4 regions of the Streptomyces sp. SYSU D01066-1 genome follow, and region 4 is predicted to be linked to each of the others. Evidence: riboswitches for the same ligand, from Rfam matches in the RefSeq annotation. Region 4 holds a riboswitch; each other region holds the start of a gene.
The links. A riboswitch is a leader RNA that binds a small molecule or an ion and turns the genes downstream of it on or off. The one in region 4 is predicted to bind cyclic di-AMP.
Positions count from the first base shown of each region.

Region 1: linked by a shared signal. The riboswitch ahead of ACY1JF_RS01670 (C40 family peptidase) and the one ahead of ACY1JF_RS21755 (C40 family peptidase) in region 4 are both predicted to bind cyclic di-AMP.
Region 2: linked by a shared signal. The riboswitch ahead of ACY1JF_RS14950 (LysM peptidoglycan-binding domain-containing M23 family metallopeptidase) and the one ahead of ACY1JF_RS21755 (C40 family peptidase) in region 4 are both predicted to bind cyclic di-AMP.
Region 3: linked by a shared signal. The riboswitch ahead of ACY1JF_RS16630 (M23 family metallopeptidase) and the one ahead of ACY1JF_RS21755 (C40 family peptidase) in region 4 are both predicted to bind cyclic di-AMP.

Region 1 is NZ_JBUDHV010000001.1:341,007-345,905, forward strand. Features, by position in the region: gene ACY1JF_RS01660 (LuxR C-terminal-related transcriptional regulator) at 1-611, shown strand, start outside; gene ACY1JF_RS01665 (hypothetical protein) at 1,079-1,432, shown strand; gene ACY1JF_RS01670 (C40 family peptidase) at 1,515-2,696, opposite strand; cyclic di-AMP (ydaO/yuaA leader) riboswitch at 2,705-2,879, opposite strand; gene pcrA (DNA helicase PcrA) at 3,111-4,899, shown strand, end outside.
Region 2 is NZ_JBUDHV010000012.1:171,797-176,695, reverse strand. Features, by position in the region: gene ACY1JF_RS14970 (aspartate aminotransferase family protein) at 1-23, shown strand, start outside; gene ACY1JF_RS14965 (helix-turn-helix domain-containing protein) at 91-720, shown strand; gene ACY1JF_RS14960 (DUF6126 family protein) at 717-836, shown strand; gene ACY1JF_RS14955 (tyrosine-protein phosphatase) at 841-1,638, opposite strand; cyclic di-AMP (ydaO/yuaA leader) riboswitch at 2,060-2,222, shown strand; gene ACY1JF_RS14950 (LysM peptidoglycan-binding domain-containing M23 family metallopeptidase) at 2,225-3,073, shown strand; gene ACY1JF_RS14945 (SGNH/GDSL hydrolase family protein) at 3,315-4,100, shown strand; gene ACY1JF_RS14940 (MBL fold metallo-hydrolase) at 4,183-4,899, shown strand, end outside.
Region 3 is NZ_JBUDHV010000015.1:30,165-35,063, reverse strand. Features, by position in the region: gene ACY1JF_RS16640 (HPr family phosphocarrier protein) at 1-27, shown strand, start outside; gene ACY1JF_RS16635 (GntR family transcriptional regulator) at 217-912, opposite strand; gene ACY1JF_RS16630 (M23 family metallopeptidase) at 1,106-1,870, opposite strand; cyclic di-AMP (ydaO/yuaA leader) riboswitch at 1,883-2,043, opposite strand; gene ACY1JF_RS16625 (M16 family metallopeptidase) at 2,246-3,634, opposite strand; gene ACY1JF_RS16620 (M16 family metallopeptidase) at 3,631-4,899, opposite strand, start outside.
Region 4 is NZ_JBUDHV010000025.1:43,856-48,754, forward strand. Features, by position in the region: partial or broken gene ACY1JF_RS21735 (8-amino-7-oxononanoate synthase) at 1-135, shown strand, start outside; gene ACY1JF_RS21740 (DUF397 domain-containing protein) at 178-408, opposite strand; gene ACY1JF_RS21745 (helix-turn-helix domain-containing protein) at 418-1,278, opposite strand; gene ACY1JF_RS21750 (ATP-binding protein) at 1,492-1,956, shown strand; gene ACY1JF_RS21755 (C40 family peptidase) at 2,333-2,806, opposite strand; cyclic di-AMP (ydaO/yuaA leader) riboswitch at 2,810-2,942, opposite strand; gene ACY1JF_RS21760 (alpha/beta hydrolase) at 3,872-4,899, shown strand, end outside.

The DNA.
Region 1 (4,899 bases), on a different contig from region 4:
GTGTGCAGGCCGAGATCGGCCGGACCGAGCAGACCGGGGTCGAGGTGGTCGGTGAGGCCGCCGACGTCGACCAGGCCGTCACGGTCATCACCGCGACCCGGCCCGAGGTCGTCCTGCTCGACGTCCACCTCCCGGGCGGCGGGGGTGTCGAAGTCCTGCGTCGCTGCGCTCCGTTGATGACCGGCGCCGAGCGGCCCGTGCGCTTCCTCGCCCTGTCCGTGTCGGACGCGGCGGAGGACGTGATCGGCGTGATCCGCGGCGGTGCGCGGGGCTATGTGACCAAGACGATCACCGGCGCCGACCTCGTCGACTCCGTCTTCCGGGTCCAGGAGGGCGACGCCGTCTTCTCGCCCCGCCTGGCCGGCTTCGTCCTCGACGCCTTCGCCTCCACCGACGCCCCGCCGGTCGACGAGGACCTCGACCGTCTCACCCAGCGGGAACGCGAGGTGCTGCGCCTCATCGCCCGCGGCTACGCGTACAAGGAGATCGCCAAGCAACTGTTCATCTCCGTCAAGACGGTCGAGTCCCACGTCTCGGCGGTCCTGCGCAAACTCCAGCTGTCCAACCGGCACGAGCTGACACGGTGGGCCACCGCGCGGCGCCTCGTCTGACGCGGCTCGCGCCGGGGACTTGTCTGACGCGGCTCGCCCTGGGGTCTTGTCTGACGCGGCTCGCGCCCGATGGTTTCGCCGGGGCCGGCCGGCGTCGCAGGGGCGACGGGGTAGCTGCAGTTCCCCGTTTTCCTTCTCGTCTTCCTTCCCGGCTTCCGGAACGAACGCCGTTCCGCGTCACCGGAGTCCGAGGTGCTTGACACCAACCGGGTGGCTCCGGTGGACGGCGTCTCGTCCACCGGAGCCGCCCGGACCGGGGCCGACGGGTTCGGGGCGTGGATCATCCGCCCGCCCGCTCGATCCGCGTGGCCGAGTCCAGGTGCCGGTCGGGCTCGGCGCGGCACGGCCGGTCCCGTCCCACCCGAGGTGCGGAATCGGGGCCCGGCGGCCGTGCGGAGCATGATGCCGGAGAGCGCCCGGGGGCTGGTGGTGAGCCGGGTCCGTGCCCTTCATTAGGCTCCGGGCTCATGGACGTACTCATCCACCTCTTCGTCGGTCTGCACATCATCGGCATCGCGGCACTGCTCGGCGGCTTCCTCACCCAGATGAAGGCGATGGGCGAGGGCACGGCCCGCTTCGGTCCGGCGATGCTGCACGGCGCGCTGACCATGCTGGTCACGGGGGTGATCCTGGTCGGGCTGAACCAGGCCGACGGGCAGTCCGTCAACAACATCAAGATCGGCGTGAAGCTGGCCGTGCTGGTCGTGATCCTCGGCCTCGTCTACGTGAAGCGGGACGAGGAGAAGGCGGAGAAGGGCCTGTTCGGGCTGGTCGGCGCGCTGACCATGGTGAACGTCTTCATCGCGGTGCTGTGGACCTGAGCGCCGGCCGCGTGGACACGGCCGGCGCCGGGGACCGGAGCCGGGGAGCGGAACCCGCTCAGGCCGGGCGGAGCGGAACCGCTCAGGCCGGGCGCACCACGCTGTAGATCGACGACTCGCCGTCGTAGTAGACGGACTCCTCGCGGACGTACGCGCCCGGCTTCGGCGCGTGGATCATCATGCCGTTGCCGATGTAGATGCCGACGTGCGAGATGTCGTCGTAGAAGAAGACCAGGTCACCTGGTTGCGCCGCGGAGATCGACACCGTCGTTCCGGCGTTGACCTGGTCGTAGGTGGTACGGGGCAGGTCGACGCCCGCGTCCTTCCAGGCGGCCTGGGTGAGGCCGGAGCAGTCGTAGGAGTCGGGGCCGGTGGCGCCCCAGACGTACGGTTTGCCGATCTGGGCGCGGGCGAAGGCCAGGGCCTTCTCGGCCTTGGTGGTGTACGAGGAGTCGGTCGCGGACGTCGTCCCCGTCGATCCCGTCGTCCCCGCCGATCCCGAGGAGCCGCTCTCCTGCTCGGCGGCGGTCTTCGCGGCCTCCTCCTGGCGCTGCCGCTCCTCGGCCTGCTGCCGGGCCAGCTCATCGGCCTTGCGGGCCGCCTCCTGCTGCTTCTCCCTCTCGATCGCGGCGAGCCGCGCCTTCTCCTGGGCGGTCAGGTCGGCCAGCAGCTCACGCGCGGAGGCGAGCTTCGTCTGGACGGCGGCCTTGGCCGCCTTCAGGTCCTTCTGCGACGTGGTGAGCGTCTGGAGGCTCTCGGTGGCCTCCTGGCGCTTCTCCATCGTCTCCGCCTGCTGGGCGACGTAGTCGTCGACCAGCCGCTTCTGCCGGCCGGTGAGCCGGTCCATCAGCTGGTTCTGGTCGAAGTAGTCCTGCGGGGAGTCCGCGAGCAGCAGGGTCGCGGTGTCGGAGACGGCCGTGCCGGTGCGGTACTGGGCGGCGGCGAAGGAGCCCAGTTCCTCGCGCGCGTCGTTGAGCTCCTGGGTGCGCTCGGCGACGTCGTCCAGGAGGGTGTCGACCTGCTCCCGCTGCTTCGCGGTCTTCTCCTTGGCCGCGTTGTACTTCTCGGTGGCCGACCCGGCCTGGCGGTAGAGGTCGTCGACCTTCTTCTGGACCTCTTCCAGGCTCGGCCGGTCGTCGGCGGGGGCCGCGGTGGCCGTCTGGGGGAGCAGGGCCACGGAGGTGAGCGCGGCCGTGGCCAGGACGGGGGTCCGTATGCCTGCCATGCGCGTTCCGGCGGGACGCGACTTGCGGTGCGACGCCAAGGGAGGCGACTCCTTCCGTGCTCCGCCTACCGGGTTAGCTGTCGGGTTCGGGCGGGGGTGGTACGGAAGGCTGCCCTACGGTTCGGGCCCGGGGGAGGGCTGTGAACCGATTCACCCCAGTGTCACGGTGGGTCCCCGGTTCCGGGCGCCGCGTGGGCACGCCGGATTCGGCGGAGGCCGCGCGGCCCGGCGACGTTCGCCGGTGGGGGTCGAGCGGCCCGTCCGCACCGTAGCCAACTCATGCGGCCCCTGTGAAGGTTGAAGGGTGATATGCCCGATACATTTTCGTGACCTAGGGAACGGTCCTCACGGTGGGTGACGTGCGGTGGCGGGAGCGTGTCCGGCGGTCCGGGTCCGGCCGGGTTTCCCGGGGGGCGCCCGGTTGTCGGTGGGGCGCCCTAGACTCGTAGAGCGATGAGCAGCCTCTTTGACGACAGCTTCCTGGCGAACCTCCAGGCCCCCCGCGGCCACGAGGAGGAACCCCCGCCACCGCCCGAGGACGAGCACGTGCCGGAGCCGATCCCGGACGATCTGTTCGCCGGGAAGTTCGACGTGCCGCCGGAGCGGGACCCCTACTACCGGGACGGCGCCCCGCGCCCGGTGCTGGACCCCGCCGCGCTCCTGGACGGGCTGAACGAGAACCAGCGCGCCGCGGTCGTCCACGCCGGCTCCCCGCTGCTCATCGTGGCCGGCGCCGGTTCCGGCAAGACCCGCGTCCTCACCCACCGCATCGCCCACCTGCTCGGCGCGCGCGGTGTCCACCCCGGCCAGATCCTCGCGATCACCTTCACCAACAAGGCCGCCGGTGAGATGAAGGAGCGCGTCGAGCAGCTCGTCGGCCCGCGGGCGAACGCCATGTGGGTCATGACCTTCCACAGCGCGTGCGTACGCATCCTGCGGAGGGAGTCGAAGAAGCTCGGTTTCACCTCGTCGTTCTCGATCTACGACGCCGCCGACTCCAAGCGGCTGATGGCGCTGGTCTGCCGTGACCTGGACCTCGATCCCAAGCGCTTCCCGCCGAAGTCCTTCAGCGCGAAGATCTCCAACCTGAAGAACGAGCTGATCGACGAGGAGGACTTCGCCGCCCGGGTCGCTGGGGGCACCTCCCAGACGGAGTCCGGGGGAGGTTTCGAGCAGACCCTCGCCCAGGCGTACGCGATGTACCAGGCCCGGCTGCGCGAGGCCAACGCCCTCGACTTCGACGACCTGATCATGACGACGGTCAACCTGCTCCGCGCCTTCCCGGACGTCGCCGAGCACTACCGCCGGCGCTTCCGGCACGTCCTGGTGGACGAGTACCAGGACACCAACCACGCCCAGTACGCCCTGGTGCGCGAGCTGGTCGGCACCGGCGACCACGGCGAGGGCGTCCCGCCGGGCGAGGGCGGTGTCCCGCCCGCCGAGCTGTGCGTCGTGGGCGACGCCGACCAGTCGATCTACGCCTTCCGCGGCGCGACCATCCGCAACATCCTCCAGTTCGAGGAGGACTACCCGGACGCGACCACGATCCTCCTGGAGCAGAACTACCGCTCCACGCAGACCATCCTGAGCGCCGCCAACGCGGTCATCGAGCGCAACGAGTCGCGCCGGCCGAAGAACCTGTGGACCAACGCGGGCGCGGGCGAGCGGATCACCGGGTACGTCGCCGACACCGAGCACGACGAGGCCCAGTTCGTCGCCGACGAGATCGACCGGCTCACCGACGCGGGTGAGGCCAAGGCCGGTGACGTCGCCGTCTTCTACCGCACCAACGCCCAGTCCCGTGTCTTCGAAGAGGTCTTCATCCGCACCGGCCTGCCCTACAAGGTCGTCGGAGGCGTCCGCTTCTACGAGCGCAAGGAGGTCCGGGACGTCCTGGCCTACCTGCGGGTCCTCGCCAACCCGGAGGACTCGGTGCCGCTGCGGCGCATCCTCAACGTGCCCAAGCGGGGCATCGGCGACCGCGCCGAGGCGATGATCGACGCCCTGGCCCAGCGCGAGAAGATCAGCTTCCCGCAGGCGCTGCGGCGCGTCGACGAGGCGTACGGCATGGCCGCGCGCTCCACGAACGCCGTCAAGCGCTTCAACACACTGATGGAGGACCTCCGTACGATCGCCGAGTCCGGTGCCGGACCGGCCACCGTGCTGGAGGCGATACTGGAACGCACCGGCTACCTGGCCGAGTTGCAGGCCTCCACCGACCCGCAGGACGAGACCCGCATCG
Region 2 (4,899 bases), on a different contig from region 4:
AACAGGCGGTGGCACACCGCTGAGGCCGCTGTTTTTGCCTGTGAGGCAAAAGATTTGCCTCACAGGCAAAAACAGGGCTGAATGGGGGGCATGAGCCCCTCGGAAGCCTCCGGAGCCCCCGGAGCCGGGCCGGCGGCGGACCTGCCCGCCGTGGCGCCCCAGCTCCGCGAGCTGCGCCGCCGCGCCTCCCTCACCCTGGAGGCCGCGGCCCGCGCCGCCGGGCTGTCCCCGGCCCACCTCTCCCGGCTGGAGACCGGACGGCGCCAGCCCTCGCTGCCCATGCTGCTGGCCCTGGCCCGTGTCTACGGTACGACCGTCTCGGACCTGCTCGGCGAGACCGCCGCCGAGCGGGACGCCGTCGTGCGCGCCGCCGACGCGGAGCCGACCGTCGCGGGCGGCTGGACCTACCGGCCGGCCGGCGCCCCCGGCCGCGGCATGCAGGCCCTCCGGGTCCAGGTGCCGTACGGCTCGCAGGGCGACATCGTGCGGGTGCACCCCGGCGAGGAGTGGCTGTACGTGCTCGGCGGGCGGCTGCGGCTGCGTCTGGGCGACGCCACGCACCTGCTCATCCGCGGGGACAGCGCGCACTTCGACTCGCTGACCCCGCACCGCATCGCGGCGGCGGACCCCGACGGGGTCGAGCTGCTGTTCGTCCACACCCTGCTGCAGAGCCCCACGGCCACGCTGTGCCTGGGGCCGCTCACCGGAGGCACGCCATGAGTGACATCGAGGAGAAGTTCCCCCGCGCCCTGTGGGTGCGGCTCATCGTCTACATCGCCGTCGGCCACGTCTTCGCGGCCTTCGTGTACCTGCTCTTCGAGGTCGGCGCGAAGTGACGTCCTAGTCCAGCAGCCGGTCGCGCAGCCGGTCCCGGGTCCGCGGGGTGATCCGCAGGCCCCGCTCCAGATAGGCGTCGACGCCGCCCCAGGTCCCCTCGATGGTCTCGAAGGCCGCGGTCAGGTACTCGGCGCGCGCGTCGAACAGGGGGCTGAGCAGTTCCATGACCTCGGGGGAGTAGGCCGAATCCGCGGAGCCGCTGCGCTTGACCTTGTAACGGCGGTGCTTCTCGTTGGACTTCAGGTAGTCCTCGACGATCGCCTCCCGCTCCACGTCCAGCGCCAGCAGTGTCACCGCGATCGACAGGCCCGCGCGGTCCTTGCCGGCCGCGCAGTGCATCAGGGCCGGGACGCTGTCCCCGGCGAGCGCGTGCAGCACCTGGGAGTGCTCGGCGGTGCGGTCCGTGATGATCGAGCGGTACGAGGCGATCATCCGGTCCGCGCCCTTGCCGTCGGCGAGGATCTCCCGCAGTTGGTCCAGGTCGCCGTCGCGGACCATCTTCCAGAACTCGGCGCCGTCGGCCGGGTCGGACAGCGGCAGGTTCACATTGCGCACGCCCGGCAGGGTCACGTCGGGGCCTTCGAGCTTCTGGTCGGCCGCGTTGCGGAAGTCGAAGACGGTGTGCAGGCCCAGGCCCGCGAGGAACGCCGCGTCCTCGGCGGTCGCGTGGGCGAGGTGGCCGCTGCGGAACAGCACGCCGAACCGCACCCGCCGTCCGTCCGCGGCCGGCAGGCCGCCCACGTCGCGGAAATTACGCACCCCGGCCAGCTCCGGCTCGGTCGACGGGACCTGTTGCGTCACAAGGACTCCTCCCATTCGGCCCCGCTGCCGCTGTTCGACGGCGGGTGCGCCCGACGATACGGCATACCGGCCCCCGAAAGCGTCCTAGTTGTCCCTCTGTGTGACTTGTGATGCGTCTGTCTGAATTGGAGCGTTTTTCCCAACTCGCTCTGGAATAAAAGTCGCTGGAACGCGCCCGCGTGAGCAGCGTCATATCCGTGACCGTGCGTCGCGCTTCATGTCCACGTAATACGGGGGCTTTTCAAGGGCGTTCGGCCCCGGCGCATTCGCCGCCGTAGACGCAGGGTTACCGATATTCCCCACAAAGGATCATGTGAAACGCCTTCACCGGTAATCCCTCGCTTGTCCCTGTGCGTCCTGGTCCCTTACGTTCACCATCGATCCGGACGGACGCCTAATCCTGCCGCCGACCGGAGACCACACCCACCCACCACCCGTACGCGGCAGGAGCGGGGGACCCACAGGTACGACCGCCTGTTCCGGTTCCCGGGACGGCTAGGGGTAAAGCCGCGCTCCCGTGGCGCGGCCGGGCATCTCCAGCCCGCACCCGACAGCTCACCTCGCAGGCGCCGGAGAGGAACTCACCATGCCCGCGAAGGGTAAGCACCGCCGTACCAGGACCCAGCGCCTGACCCGCGCCCTCGCCGCCGCCGGAACCGGCGGCGCCGCACTCGCCCTGCCGCTCCTGGGCGCCGCGGGTGCCCATGCCGCTCCCGCACAGTCCGCCGCCGCGCAGGAGGCGCGGACGTACACCGTCCGTGCCGGTGACTCCCTGGCGAAGATCGCCGACGCCGAGAACGTCAGTGGCGGCTGGAAGAAGCTCTACGCGGACAACCGCGACGCCGTCGGCGACGACCCCTCGCTGATCCGTCCCGGCCTGAAGCTCGCCCTCGGCGGCGAGGCCGCGGCGAGCGCCGACTCCGCCTCGGACGCCACGGACACCACGGGCGCCGCGGACACCGCGGACACCGCGCAGAAGGAGTCGGCGCAGTCGGCCTCGGACACCTCTGAGGCTTCGGACAGCTCCGCCGGCTTCGTGGCCCCCGTCGACGGTGACACCGTCGGCACCCCGTACCACCAGTCGGGCAGCATGTGGTCCAGCGGCTACCACACCGGTACCGACTTCGTCGTCCCGACCGGCACCCCGCTGAAGGCCGTCGGCGCGGGCACGGTCGTCACCGCCGGCTGGGGAGGCGCGTACGGCAATCAGGTCGTCATCAAGCTCGCCGACGGCAACTACGCCCAGTACGCCCACCTGTCCTCGATCTCCGTCTCCAGCGGCGACGCCGTGACGGCGGGGCAGCAGATCGGTCTCTCCGGCGCCACCGGCAACGTGACCGGCCCGCACCTGCACTTCGAGATCCGCACCACGCCGGACTACGGCTCGGACATCGACCCGCTCGCCTACCTGCGGTCGCACGGCGTCTCCGTCTGACGCCGCCCGCTCCGCGCGCCCACCGAAGGCCGGACCCCGATCCCCGGGTCCGGCCTTCGGTGCGTCCTGCGCCCTGTGTTCTGTGTCTGCTGGAGCGGAGCTTGCTTATTCCGTAATAGGCCAACACTTTAAAGTGGCCTTTCTCACCGCCCGTCAACCCCTGCCTACGGTCGCGTAGGTCACAATCCACGGTGAATCATGGGCCGACGTGGCAGACGATTCGAAGAGTGACGAGAGAGCAGTGATCGGGTCGTACGTGGCGGTGGGGGACAGCTTCACCGAAGGTGTGGGTGATCCCGGCCCCGGCGGGGCGTTCGTCGGCTGGGCCGACCGCTTCGCCGTTCTGCTCGCGGACCGACGGCCCGAGGGCGACTTCACGTACACCAACCTCGCCGTACGCGGAAAGCTGCTCGACCAGATCGTGGCGGACCAGGTGCCCCAGGCGGTCGCTCTCGCGCCGGATTTGGTCTCCTTCTGCGCGGGCGGCAACGACATCCTCCGGCCCGGCACCGACCCGGACGAGGTGGCCGAACGGTTCGAGCGGGCGGTGGCCGCACTCACCGCCACGGCCGGCACGGTCATGGTGACGACCGGCTTCGACACCCGGCGGATGCCCGTCCTCAAGCACCTGCGGGGCAAGATCGCCACGTACAACGGGCACGTGCGGGCCGTAGCCGACCGCTACGGGTGCCCGGTGCTGGACCTGTGGTCCCTGCGCAGCATCCAGGACCGCCGCGCCTGGGACACCGACCGGCTGCACCTCTCGCCCGAGGGACACACGCGCGTGGCGCTGCGCGCCGGCCAGGTCCTCGGTCTGCCGGTGCCGGCCGATCCGGAGCAGCCCTGGCCCCCGCTTCCGCCGCGCGGCACCTTCGACATCCGCCGGGACGACGTGCAGTGGGCGCGCGAGTACCTGGTGCCGTGGATCGGACGCCGGCTGCGGGGTGAGTCCTCCGGCGACCACGTGACGGCCAAGGGGACGCTGTCGGCGGACGACATCAGGACGCGGATCGCGGCGGTCGCCTGAGCCGACGGCGGGCGGATGACGGAAACCGCTGTCACACCGGACGGCCATAATGAAGGCCTGTCCTACCCCACTTGGAGGTACCGTGGCCGGTTTCCGTCCCCTCAGCCCGGGGCTCCGCGCACCGTGGCCCGAGGCCTTCGGCGCGGACCCGAGCGGTGAGCGCATGGCGCGCATCCGCAGATCACCGCACTTCGCGGACGGCGTCTTCCAGAACCCGGGAGGCGCCGCCCGCACCCGGCCCTCCGACTCGACCGGGTTGGTCAAGTCCTACCTGGACCGTCAGGCGCGGGCCCGCCGGGTTCCCGCCGGGACCATCCCCATGCACCCCGTCACCGTCGCCGACCTGGCCCGTCCCCCGGCCACCGGTCTCCGGCTGACCTGGGTCGGGCACTCCAGCGTGCTGGCCGAGATAGACGGGCAGCGGGTGCTGTTCGACCCGGTGTGGGGCGAGCGCTGCTCCCCGTTCTCCTTCGCCGGCCCCAAACGGCTGCACCCGGTGCCGGTGCCGCTGGCCGCCCTCGGTCCGGTCGACGCCGTCGTCATCTCGCACGACCACTACGACCACCTCGACCTGCCCACCGTCAAGGCGCTGGCCGGCACGGACACCCTGTTCGCCGTTCCCCTCGGTGTCGGCGCCCACCTGGAGCGCTGGGGCGTCCCCGCGGGCCGGCTGCGTGAGCTCGACTGGCACGAGGAGACGCAGGTCGGCGGCCTCACCCTGACCGCCACCCCGGCCCGCCACTTCTGCGGCCGGGCCCTGCGCAACACCCAGCACACACTCTGGGCCTCCTGGGTGGTC
Region 3 (4,899 bases), on a different contig from region 4:
CTCGAGGAGCTTCCGGAGACCGTCTGAGCCGTCGCGCGCCCCGGGGCGAGCCGTGCCGGTCCTTCGGGGCCGGCACGGCTTCCGTGTTTTCCGCACCCGGTACCCGGGCACCGTGAACCAGCCGCGTTCCCCGGCGGAAAAGACACGGGGACGGTAATGAAACGGCAGCAGAAAAATACCCCGCTGAATAACTCCTCTTTGTATACGGCGTCCGTGTTAATACCGCAGGCTCGGCATGTTTACGGCACGTTGCGAGTTCCTCACACGCTCCGCGCGGTCGGCGCCCGGGGCGGGGCGCAGGCGGTGCGCGGCCGTCGACCGCTCGGTGTGCAGCGCGGTGAGCGACCGGGCGCGTTCGCCGTCGCCCCGGGCCACGGCGTCGACGATCGCGCCGTGCTCCGCCCAGGTGTCGACCGGGCTGGCGGGCGCCTCCACGGTGTACATCCAGGCGATCCGGTGCCGCAGCCGGGTCAGCGTCGAGGTCATCGCCGCGCTGCCGGCGGCCTGGGCGAGCGTCTCGTGGAACCAGCCGTCCAGCGAGCGCAGGTCGTCGCTGTTGCCCCGCCTGGCCCGCTCCTGGCCCAGCCGCACCAGGCCGCGCAGCACCTTCAAATGGGCCTCGGTGCGCCGCTGGGCGGCCCGGGCGGCGCCGAGCGGCTCCAGGAGCAGCCGCATCTCCAGCAGGTCGGCGGCCTCCTGTTCGGTGGGTTCGGCCACGCACGCGCCCGCGTGGCGCCGCGTCACCACGAATCCCTCGGCCTCCAGGGTCCGCAGGGCCTCGCGCACGGGGACGCGGGAGACGCCGTAGCGCCGGGCGAGGAGTTCCTCGGTGAGCCGGCTGCCGCGCTCGTAGACACCGGCGACGATGTCGTCCCGGATCGCCGTGCACACCGAATGCGCCGGAATACGCATGACCGACCTCCGCCTTAATCCCCGTGAAACGTCGACGATTGACGCGTGTTCAGTGACTCTATTGCAATGCGCCGCGCTTTCCGACGGGGGGGCGGTTTCCCTGGCTGTTTTTGGTCTGTTTTTGGTCACCTTTAACGTCCGAAAGCCCCGGCTCGGGGAGCCGGGGCTTTCGGGTGTGCCGTGCCGCGGGGCGTCAGACGGTGACGCCGTGGGAGCGGAGGTAGGCCACCGGGTCGATGTCCGAGCCGTACTCCGGCCCGGTGCGGGCCTCGAAGTGCAGGTGCGCCCCGGTGACGTTGCCGGTCGCCCCGGAGAGGGCGATCCGCCGGCCGGGGGTGACCGTCTCGCCGACGGAGACGCCGATGGACGACAGGTGGCCGTACTGGGTGTACGTCCCGTCGTGCATCTTGATCACGACCTGGTAGCCGTACGCGCCGCCCCAGCCGGCCTCGACGACCGTGCCGGCGCCGACCGCGCGGACGGCGGTGCCGGACGCGGCGTGGAAGTCGATGCCGGTGTGCGTGCCGGAGGACCACAGACCGCTGCTGGCCCGGTACGCGGTGGACACGTAGGAGCCGCTGATGGGGGCCACGTAGGTGTTCAGGCGCTTGCGCTCGGCCTCGCGGGCGGCGCGCTCCTGGTCCTCGCGGGCCTGCTCGGCGGCCTCGGCGGCCCGCTCGCGGGCGGCCCGCTCGGCCTGCTCCCGGGCGGCGGCGTCCTCGGCGGCCTGCCGCTGGGCGGCGGCCTGGGCGCTGACCTCCTCGGCCACCGAGTCGCCGAGGGTGATGACCGGGGTGAGGCCGGTGTCCTGGGGGGACGGCTCGGCGGCGAACGCGGGGGCCGTGAGGGTGCCGATGACGCCGGTGGTGGTGAGGGTCGCGACCCCGGCCGCGCGGACGGTGGTGCGGTGTACCCGGCCGGGACGGCGGTGCTTGCCGGTGGCGCGCGTGAACGCCATGTAGAGGCTGGTCCTTTCCTTCCCTCTCGCCTACCGGGTTAGCTGACGGGTTCGGAGCAGGAAGGTCTCCTACGGGCCCCCTCGCTGCGCGCGGGCGTCCGATTCACCCCAGGGACTGGTGGGTCCCCGGCTCCCCTGGCTCGCGCCGTACGGGGACTCGGCGATGACTGTCCGGTGCCGCGGGTGCGGCGCACTGCCTGACGGACAGCCGGGGAGACGCTAAGCGGGCGTCGGTTCAAGACTCAAACGCATCACGGTTTTTGTTGTCCATCCCACAGGGCAGACGGGCAACCTCTGCACCAATCCACCCCATTCGGACACAGGGCGGTTCCGGCGGCACGAAGGTCGCCGGAACCGCCCCACGCGCGCGTGCCGCTACTCGGCGCTCACCACGGTGACTTCGCCGATGCCGAGGGCCTCGACGGGCTCCTTGATCCGCGCCGCGTCACCCACCAGGACGGTCACCAGACGGTCCACCGGGAAGGCGTTGACGACCGCCGCGGTGGCCTCGACCGTGCCGGTCTCGGCGAGCCGCTGGTACAGCGTCGCCTGGTAGTCGTCGGGCAGGTACTGCTCGACCTGGTCGGCCAGCGTGCTCGCGACGGCCGCCGCGGTCTCGTACTTCAGCGGCGCCACGCCCACCAGGTTCTGCACGGCGACGTCCCGTTCGGCGTCGGTGAGCCCGCCCTCGGCGAGCGTGCGCAGCACCTTCCACAGGTCGTCGAGGGCCGGGCCGGTGTTGGGGGTGTCGACGGAGCCGCTGATGGCGAGCATCGCGGCGCCCGTGCCGTCGGGCGCGGACCGCAGGACCTGGCCGAAGGCGCGGACGCCGTAGGTGTAGCCCTTCTCCTCGCGCAGGACGCGGTCCAGGCGGGAGGTGAGGGTGCCGCCCAGGCAGTACGTGCCGAGCACCTGGGCGGGCCAGACGCTGTCGTGCCGGTCGGGACCGGTACGGCCGATCAGCAGCTGCGTCTGGACGGAGCCGGGGCGGTCCACGATGACGACGCGGCCGGTGTCGTCGGCGGTCACCGGGGGCACGGGCCGCGGTTCGGCCGCCGAGCCCGTCCACGAGCCGAGGGTGTCGTCGAGCAGCGCGCCGAGGTCGACGCCGGTGAAGTCACCGACGACCACGGCGGTGGCGGTGGCGGGGCGGACGTGCTTCTCGTAGAAGGCGCGGACGGCCGCGGAGTCGATGCCGGCGACCGTCTCCTCGGTGCCCTGGCGCGGACGGGACATCCGGGAGTCCGCCGGGAACAGCTCCCTGGAGAGCTCCTTGGCGGCCCGGCGCGAGGGGTTGGCCAGTTCGTGCGGGATCTCGTCGAGCCGGTTGCGCACCAGGCGTTCGATCTCGCTGTCGGCGAACGCGGGGGCCCGCAGGGCGTCGGCGACCAGGCCGAGCGCCTTGGCGAGGCGGGAAGCGGGCACTTCGAGGGTGAGCCGGACGCCGGGGTGGTCGGCGTGCGCGTCCAGGGTGGCCCCGCAGCGCTCCAGTTCGGCGGCGAACTCCTCGGCGGAGTGCTTGTCGGTGCCCTCGGAGAAGGCGCGGGCCATGATGGTGGCGACGCCGTCGAGACCGGCCGGCTCGGCGTCCAGGGGGGCGCGCAGGAACAGCTCGACGGCGACGACCTGCTGGCCGGGGCGGTCGCACCGCAGGACGGTGAGGCCGTTGCCGAGCGTGCCGCGCTCGGGGGCGGGGAAGGCCCAGGGCTTGGGCTCGCCCGCCTGCGGCCGGGGGTGGAAGTCCATGGTGGCGAGCTCGGTCACTTGGCCGCCTCCTCGTTCTCGTCGGTGGCGTCGTCGGCGTCGGCGTCGGCTGCGGGGGCGGTGGGCTCGTAGACGAGCACCGCGCGGTTGTCGGGGCGCAGGCGGGCCTTGGCGACCTCCTGTACCTCCTCCGCCGTCACCTCCAGGACGCGCTGTACGGCGGTCAGGGCGAGCTGCGGGTCGCCGAACAGGACGGCGTAGCGGCACAGCTCGTCGGCGCGGCCGGCGACCGTGCCGAGCCGGTCCAGCCACTCGCGCTCCAGCTGGGCCTGGGCCCGCTCCATCTCCTCGGCGGTGGGCCCCTCCTCGGCGAACCGGGCCAGCTCCTCGTCGATGGCGGCTTCGACGACCGGCACCTCGACGTCACCGGAGGTCTTCACGTCCAGCCAGCCCAGGGAGGGCGCTCCGGCCAGGCGCAGCAGACCGAAGCCGGCCGCGACGGCCGTACGGTCGCGCCGTACGAGGCGGTTGTAGAGGCGGGAGGACTCGCCGCCGCCGAGGACGGTGAGGGCCAGGTCGGCGGCGTCGCACGCGCGCGTGCCGTCGTGCGGCAGGCGGTAGGCGGCCATCAGGGCGCGGGCCGGGACCTCCTCCTCGACGACCTCGCGCAGCTGCCCGCCCATGACCTCGGGCAGCGAGCCGTCCCGGGGGGCGGGCTTGCCGTCGTGGGAGGCGATGGAGCCGAAGTACTTCTCGATCCAGGCGAGCGTCTGCTCGGGGTCGATGTCGCCGACCACGGACAGCACCGCGTTGTTCGGCGCGTAGTAGGTGCGGAAGAACGCGCGGGCGTCCTCCAGGGTGGCCGCGTCCAGGTCGGCCATGGAGCCGATCGGGGTGTGGTGGTAGGGGTGGCCCTCCGGGTAGGCGAGGGCGGTCAGCTTCTCGAACGCCGTGCCGTAGGGCACGTTGTCGTAGCGCTGGCGGCGCTCGTTCTTGACGACGTCCCGCTGGTTCTCCATCGACTCGTCGTCGAGGGCGGCGAGCAGGGAGCCCATGCGGTCGGCCTCCAGCCAGAGGGCGAGCTCCAGCTGGTGGGCGGGCATGGTCTCGAAGTAGTTGGTGCGCTCGAAGCTGGTGGTGCCGTTGAGGGAGCCGCCGGCGCCCTGCACCAGTTCGAAGTGACCGTTGCCCTTGACCTGGGCGGAGCCCTGGAACATCAGGTGCTCGAAAAGGTGAGCCAGACCGGTACGGCCCTTGACCTCGTGGCGCGAGCCGACGTCGTACCAGAGGCACACCGCCGCGACCGGGGTCAGGTGGTCCTCGGA
Region 4 (4,899 bases):
GGCCTGGCCGTGGGGTGCTCGCGTCCTCCTTCCGTGCCCGACGGCATCTCACGGTTCAGGCTGGCCGCCCGTGCGGACCTCACCGAGGCTCAGGTCGGACGTGCGGTGCGGACGATCCGCGAAACGCGGCCATGAGTCGGCGTGACACGGCCGTGCGTCGTCGGCTGCCGCAGGGGGTTACTTCCGGCGGAACCCGGCGGTGAAGCCGCTCCAGCTTTCGGGGGAGACGAGCAGTGCCGGTCCGGCGGGATCCTTGGAGTCGCGCACGGCGAGGAGTCCGGCCCAGGGGCCGGCCGACGGACGGGCCGTCTCCACGCAGTTGTTGGCTCCGGTGCTGTAGCTGCTGCGCAGCCACCGCACCCCGTGCAGTCGGGTGCTGGAAGGGACGTGCCGCGGAGGTGCTGACATGGTGCCTCCTTACGCGCCGGCCGCGGTCGCGGCGATGAGATCCAATGAGTCGTCGGGCGAAAGGGCGTGAACCTGAAGGGCGTTGAAGGCCTCGGTGTAGGCCTCCAGGTCTTCTTTCCGTTCCAGATAGAGGCTACTCGTCAAGTGGTCGAGAACCACCACGTCTAGATCAGAAGTGCTCGAAAAAGAGAAGATAACGAAAGGCCCGGTGACGCCGATATGGGCTCCGGCGGCGAACGGCAGCACCTGGAGCCGGACATGGGGCAGCCGCGCCGCGTCGACCAGCCGCTCCAGCTGGCGGGCCATGACTCCCGGCTCGCCGACCGTCCGGCGCAGCACCGCCTCGTCCAGTACGGCACTGAGGCGCAGGGGCGTGGGGGAGCGCAGCACGTCCTGCCGGGTCAGCCGCACCTCGACCAGCGCGTCGATGCGCTCCTCCGGCAGTTTGTCCATCGCGGCGCGGGTCACCGCACGGGCGTACTCCGGTGTCTGGAGCAGGCCGGGGACCACGGTGGTCTCCAGGGTGCGCATCGTGCTCGCCTGGGACTCCAGGCTGATGAAGTCCCGGTAGGCCGGCGGCAGCACGCCGCGGTAGGGGTGCCACCAGTGCTGCCTGCCGCCGTTGTCCTCGGATCCCGCCAGGGCGAGGATGACCTCGCGCAACTGGGCGTCGGCCACGCCGTAGACGTCCAGGAGTAACCGCACGTCGTCCGGTTTCGCCCCGCTGGTCCCGGTCTCGATCCGGCTCACCTTCGACTGGTGCCATCCCGCCAGCCGGGCCGCCTCGCCGCTGGTGATCCCGGCGTCCGTGCGCAGCGCGCGCAGTTCGGCACCCAGTTTCCGGCGGCGCACCACGGGACCGTGCCGCATGGGCCAACTCCTTCACTCCTTGTGAGTCGCGCGAAAAGGGTCCGCGGTCGCGGAGTTCACCGCTTCGAGCGACAGATATATGCACGTCTTGGTGGATCGCCCCCCGTCACCGGCGCGGTGATGGCACTCTGGCGACCAAGCACAGTCCGGGACCGTACTCGAACCATCCGCTCCGTGTGGGCTGCGGTCCCGTCGGAAAGGGACGACGTCGCCATGGCAGACCACCTGGAAGCATCCGTCACTCTGCCGAGCGATCCCGCCTCGGTGTCCGCCGCCCGGACCTACGTCGTCGGCACGCTCGCGGAGTGGGGGCTGTCCGCGGACACGGAAGTGTCCGACACCATCCGGCTCATCGTGTCGGAACTGGCCACCAACGTCGTGCAGCACACCCGGGGACTGTCACCCACCTTCACGGTGGACCTGACGCTCGACCGCGACGAGTACCTGCGCATCGGGGTCACCGACAGCCACCCGCGCTTCCCCAAGCGTCTGCCCGCGGCCGTCCAGCAGGACAACGGCCGCGGCATGGTCATCATCCGCTGCCTCGCCGCCGAATGCGGCGGGCGCCTGAGGGTCCGCCCCACCCGGGAGGGCGGCAAGACCGTCTCCGTGGAGTTCCCCTGGACGCCCCCGGCCGAGCCGCTCCCGGCGACGGTCCGGCGGAACCGGCGACGGTGACGGAGCGGACGGGGCGGACGCCCGCCGGGGACCACGGGCCCGCCCGGCGGGCGGCCCCGTGGTCCCCGTGTCCGCGCGGGACCGGCGTCGAGGCCGCCTCGCGCACGGGGCGGGAGCGGCGGCCGGTCACGCCGAACGGACAGCCGGCCGGGCCCGCGCCACGGCCTGTGGGCGTCTGCGCGCCCCTGCGTGCCCCCGTACGCCCTGCGTTGCCCCCGCGCCCCCGTGGCACCCCCGTGGGGACGCCTGCCGGTCCGTACGGGGCCGTACGCGTCCGGGGAGACGCCCTGTGCGGGTGCGTACCGACCCGTACGGGCCCGTACGCACCCGAGGGGGTGTTCCGCCCGGCGGGGTGGGCGGAACACCCCCCGGGGGATCACTTCACCCGGCCGTACCAGACGTTCTTCGTCCAGATCTTCTGCAGCCGCACCACGTCACCGGTCTTCGGGGCGTGCCAGATCTTGCCCTTCCCGGCATAGATGCCCACGTGGTAGACGCTGCGGCCCGAGTGGAAGAACACCAGGTCGCCGGCCTTGCGGCTGGAGGCGGAGACATGGCGGGTCCGGTTGTACTGCTGGGCCGCCGTGCGGGGCAGTTTCTTGCCGGCCTTCTTGAACGAGTACAGCGTCAGCCCGGAGCAGTCGAAGCGGGACGGCCCGGTGGCCCCGTACCGGTACGGGGCGCCCTTCTTGGAGGCCGCGATCTTCAGCGCCTTGGTCGCATGGGTGGCCGCGGCGGCCTCGGAGGCGACGCCGGGGACCACGATCGAACCGCCCACGGCGGCGATGGTGAGGGCCGAGGCCGCGGAGGCCCGGACCATGAGCGACGGGACACGATTGAGCGCAGTCATGCGCAACCCTTCGTCAGCCGCCTGTGAAGGATGACCTGTCGGATTCGGGCTGGCGAAGTTGCCCGGCCGCACGAGTGCGGCTTCACCCCAAGGGCTGCTCGGCTCCGGTCATGGCGTGACCGGGCCGGCGACCCGTCTTGCTCGGGTCCTCCACTCCTGCCGATCCACTCCTGTCGACCGGTCATCCGGGCGGCGGCAGGACTCGGCGTCCGCCCGGATCGCCCCGCCGCTGCGGCGGGGTCTTGTCGTCAGTCAGGGATCTTGGCGCACCGAAGGGGAAAAATCCCAACGGAACGTGGACTTTGTGTTGTTACTCACCACTCATCCGTTCGGGTGGACGGTCCGCTGTCCAGACCAGCGCCGCCGTGACCGACGACCTCCCCACCTGCGGCGCAGTGGTCACTTCACCGACGGAACAGGCGCGTTGCGCAAGCCGGACGGTCCCGGAGCAGGAGGTGAATCTACGCCGATAGGCGGTACGCCGTTCGGCCCGCTCAGGCTTCGGCCGGCCCCCGCGATACGGAACCCGGAGCGCCCGCCGCAACCGGCACCGGCGTCAGCGCACGCCCGCGCGGGCCGGGTCGGCGTCCGTGCCCGCGCGGGTGGAGGTATGTCCGGGAAGCGGCTCCGGACGACGGGAAGCGGTCCCGGGCGGCCTGACGTGAACGGAAGCCGGTGCGACCAGCCTGCGGCTCCGGCCGACCGGAACGGCCCCGCGGTGCCGACGGGAGAGCACGCCGTCGGCCAAGTCGCCGCTGTACGGCCGGAGTCCGCCGAGCGGCCGCCGTCGGCCCGGACGGCCGGGGAGGGCGCGGCGGTGCTGCCGCTCACCGGACCGGCCGCCCTGGTCACCGCCCTGGCCCCCGGCACGCCGCGCCCGCGCCGACTGCCGGACGAGGCGCCGGCCGGCCACGACCGGGGCGGAGGACCGTACTCCGCCGATCGAACGAGTGGTGCCGTTTATCGGATTGGCAAAGAAGTCGGGGCGCCCCTGTCCTCAGCGAACCCACAGCCGGGAGGATCCCCGTATCCATCGCAAGGATGTACGGGGAGGTCCACTTGAGGATGAGACGACTGAAGCGGAGCACGGCCGCGCTCGGCACCGCCGGGGTACTGGTCTCCGGGCTGCTGACGGCCGGTGCCGTCACCGCGCCCGCGGCCGTCGCCGGCCCGGCCGCCCGGCACGGGAGCAGCACCGCGGACCGGCAGGCGTACGGCGCCGCCGTCGCCGCGGCCCGCGCCGCCGAGGCCGGGATCGACTGGCAGGACTGCCCCGCCGACTGGAGTCTGCCCGCGCCCATCCAGTGCGGCTACGTCAGCGTCCCGCTCGACTACGCCAAGCCGTACGGCAAGCAGATCAAGCTCGCCGTCGACCGCATCGGCAACACCGGCACGAAGGCCCAGCGCCAGGGCGCCCTCATCTACAACCCCGGCGGCCCGGGCGGCTCGGGCCTGCGCTTCCCGGCCCGCGTGACCGCCAAGAACCCCATCTGGGCCAAGACCGCCGAGGCCTACGACTTCGTCGGCTTCGACCCGCGCGGCGTCGGCAAGTCGGCGCCGATCTCCTGCGTCGACCCGCAGGAGTTCGTCAAGGCGCCCAAGGCGGACCCGGTCCCCGACTCCGAGGCCGACAAGCGCGCCCAGCGCAAGCTGGCCCGCGAGTACGCCGAGGGCTGCGCCGAGCGCAGCGGCGAGATGCTGCCGCACATGACCACCCCGAACACCGCGCGCGACCTCGACGTCATCCGCGCGGCCCTCGGCGAGAAGAAGCTCAACTACCTCGGCGTCTCCTACGGCACCTACCTCGGCGCCGTCTACGGCACCCTCTTCCCGGACCACGTCCGCCGCATGGTCGTCGACAGCGTCGTGAACCCCTCCCGGGAGAAGATCTGGTACCAGGCCAACCTGGACCAGGACGTGGCCTTCGAGACCCGCTGGAAGGACTGGCAGGACTGGGTCGCGCAGAACGACGCCACCTACCACCTCGGCGACACCCGCGCCGAGGTCCAGGCCCAGTGGCTGAAGCTGCGCGCCACCGCCAAGGAGAACCCGGTCGGCGGCGTCGTCGGCCCCGCCGAACTGCTCGGCTTCTT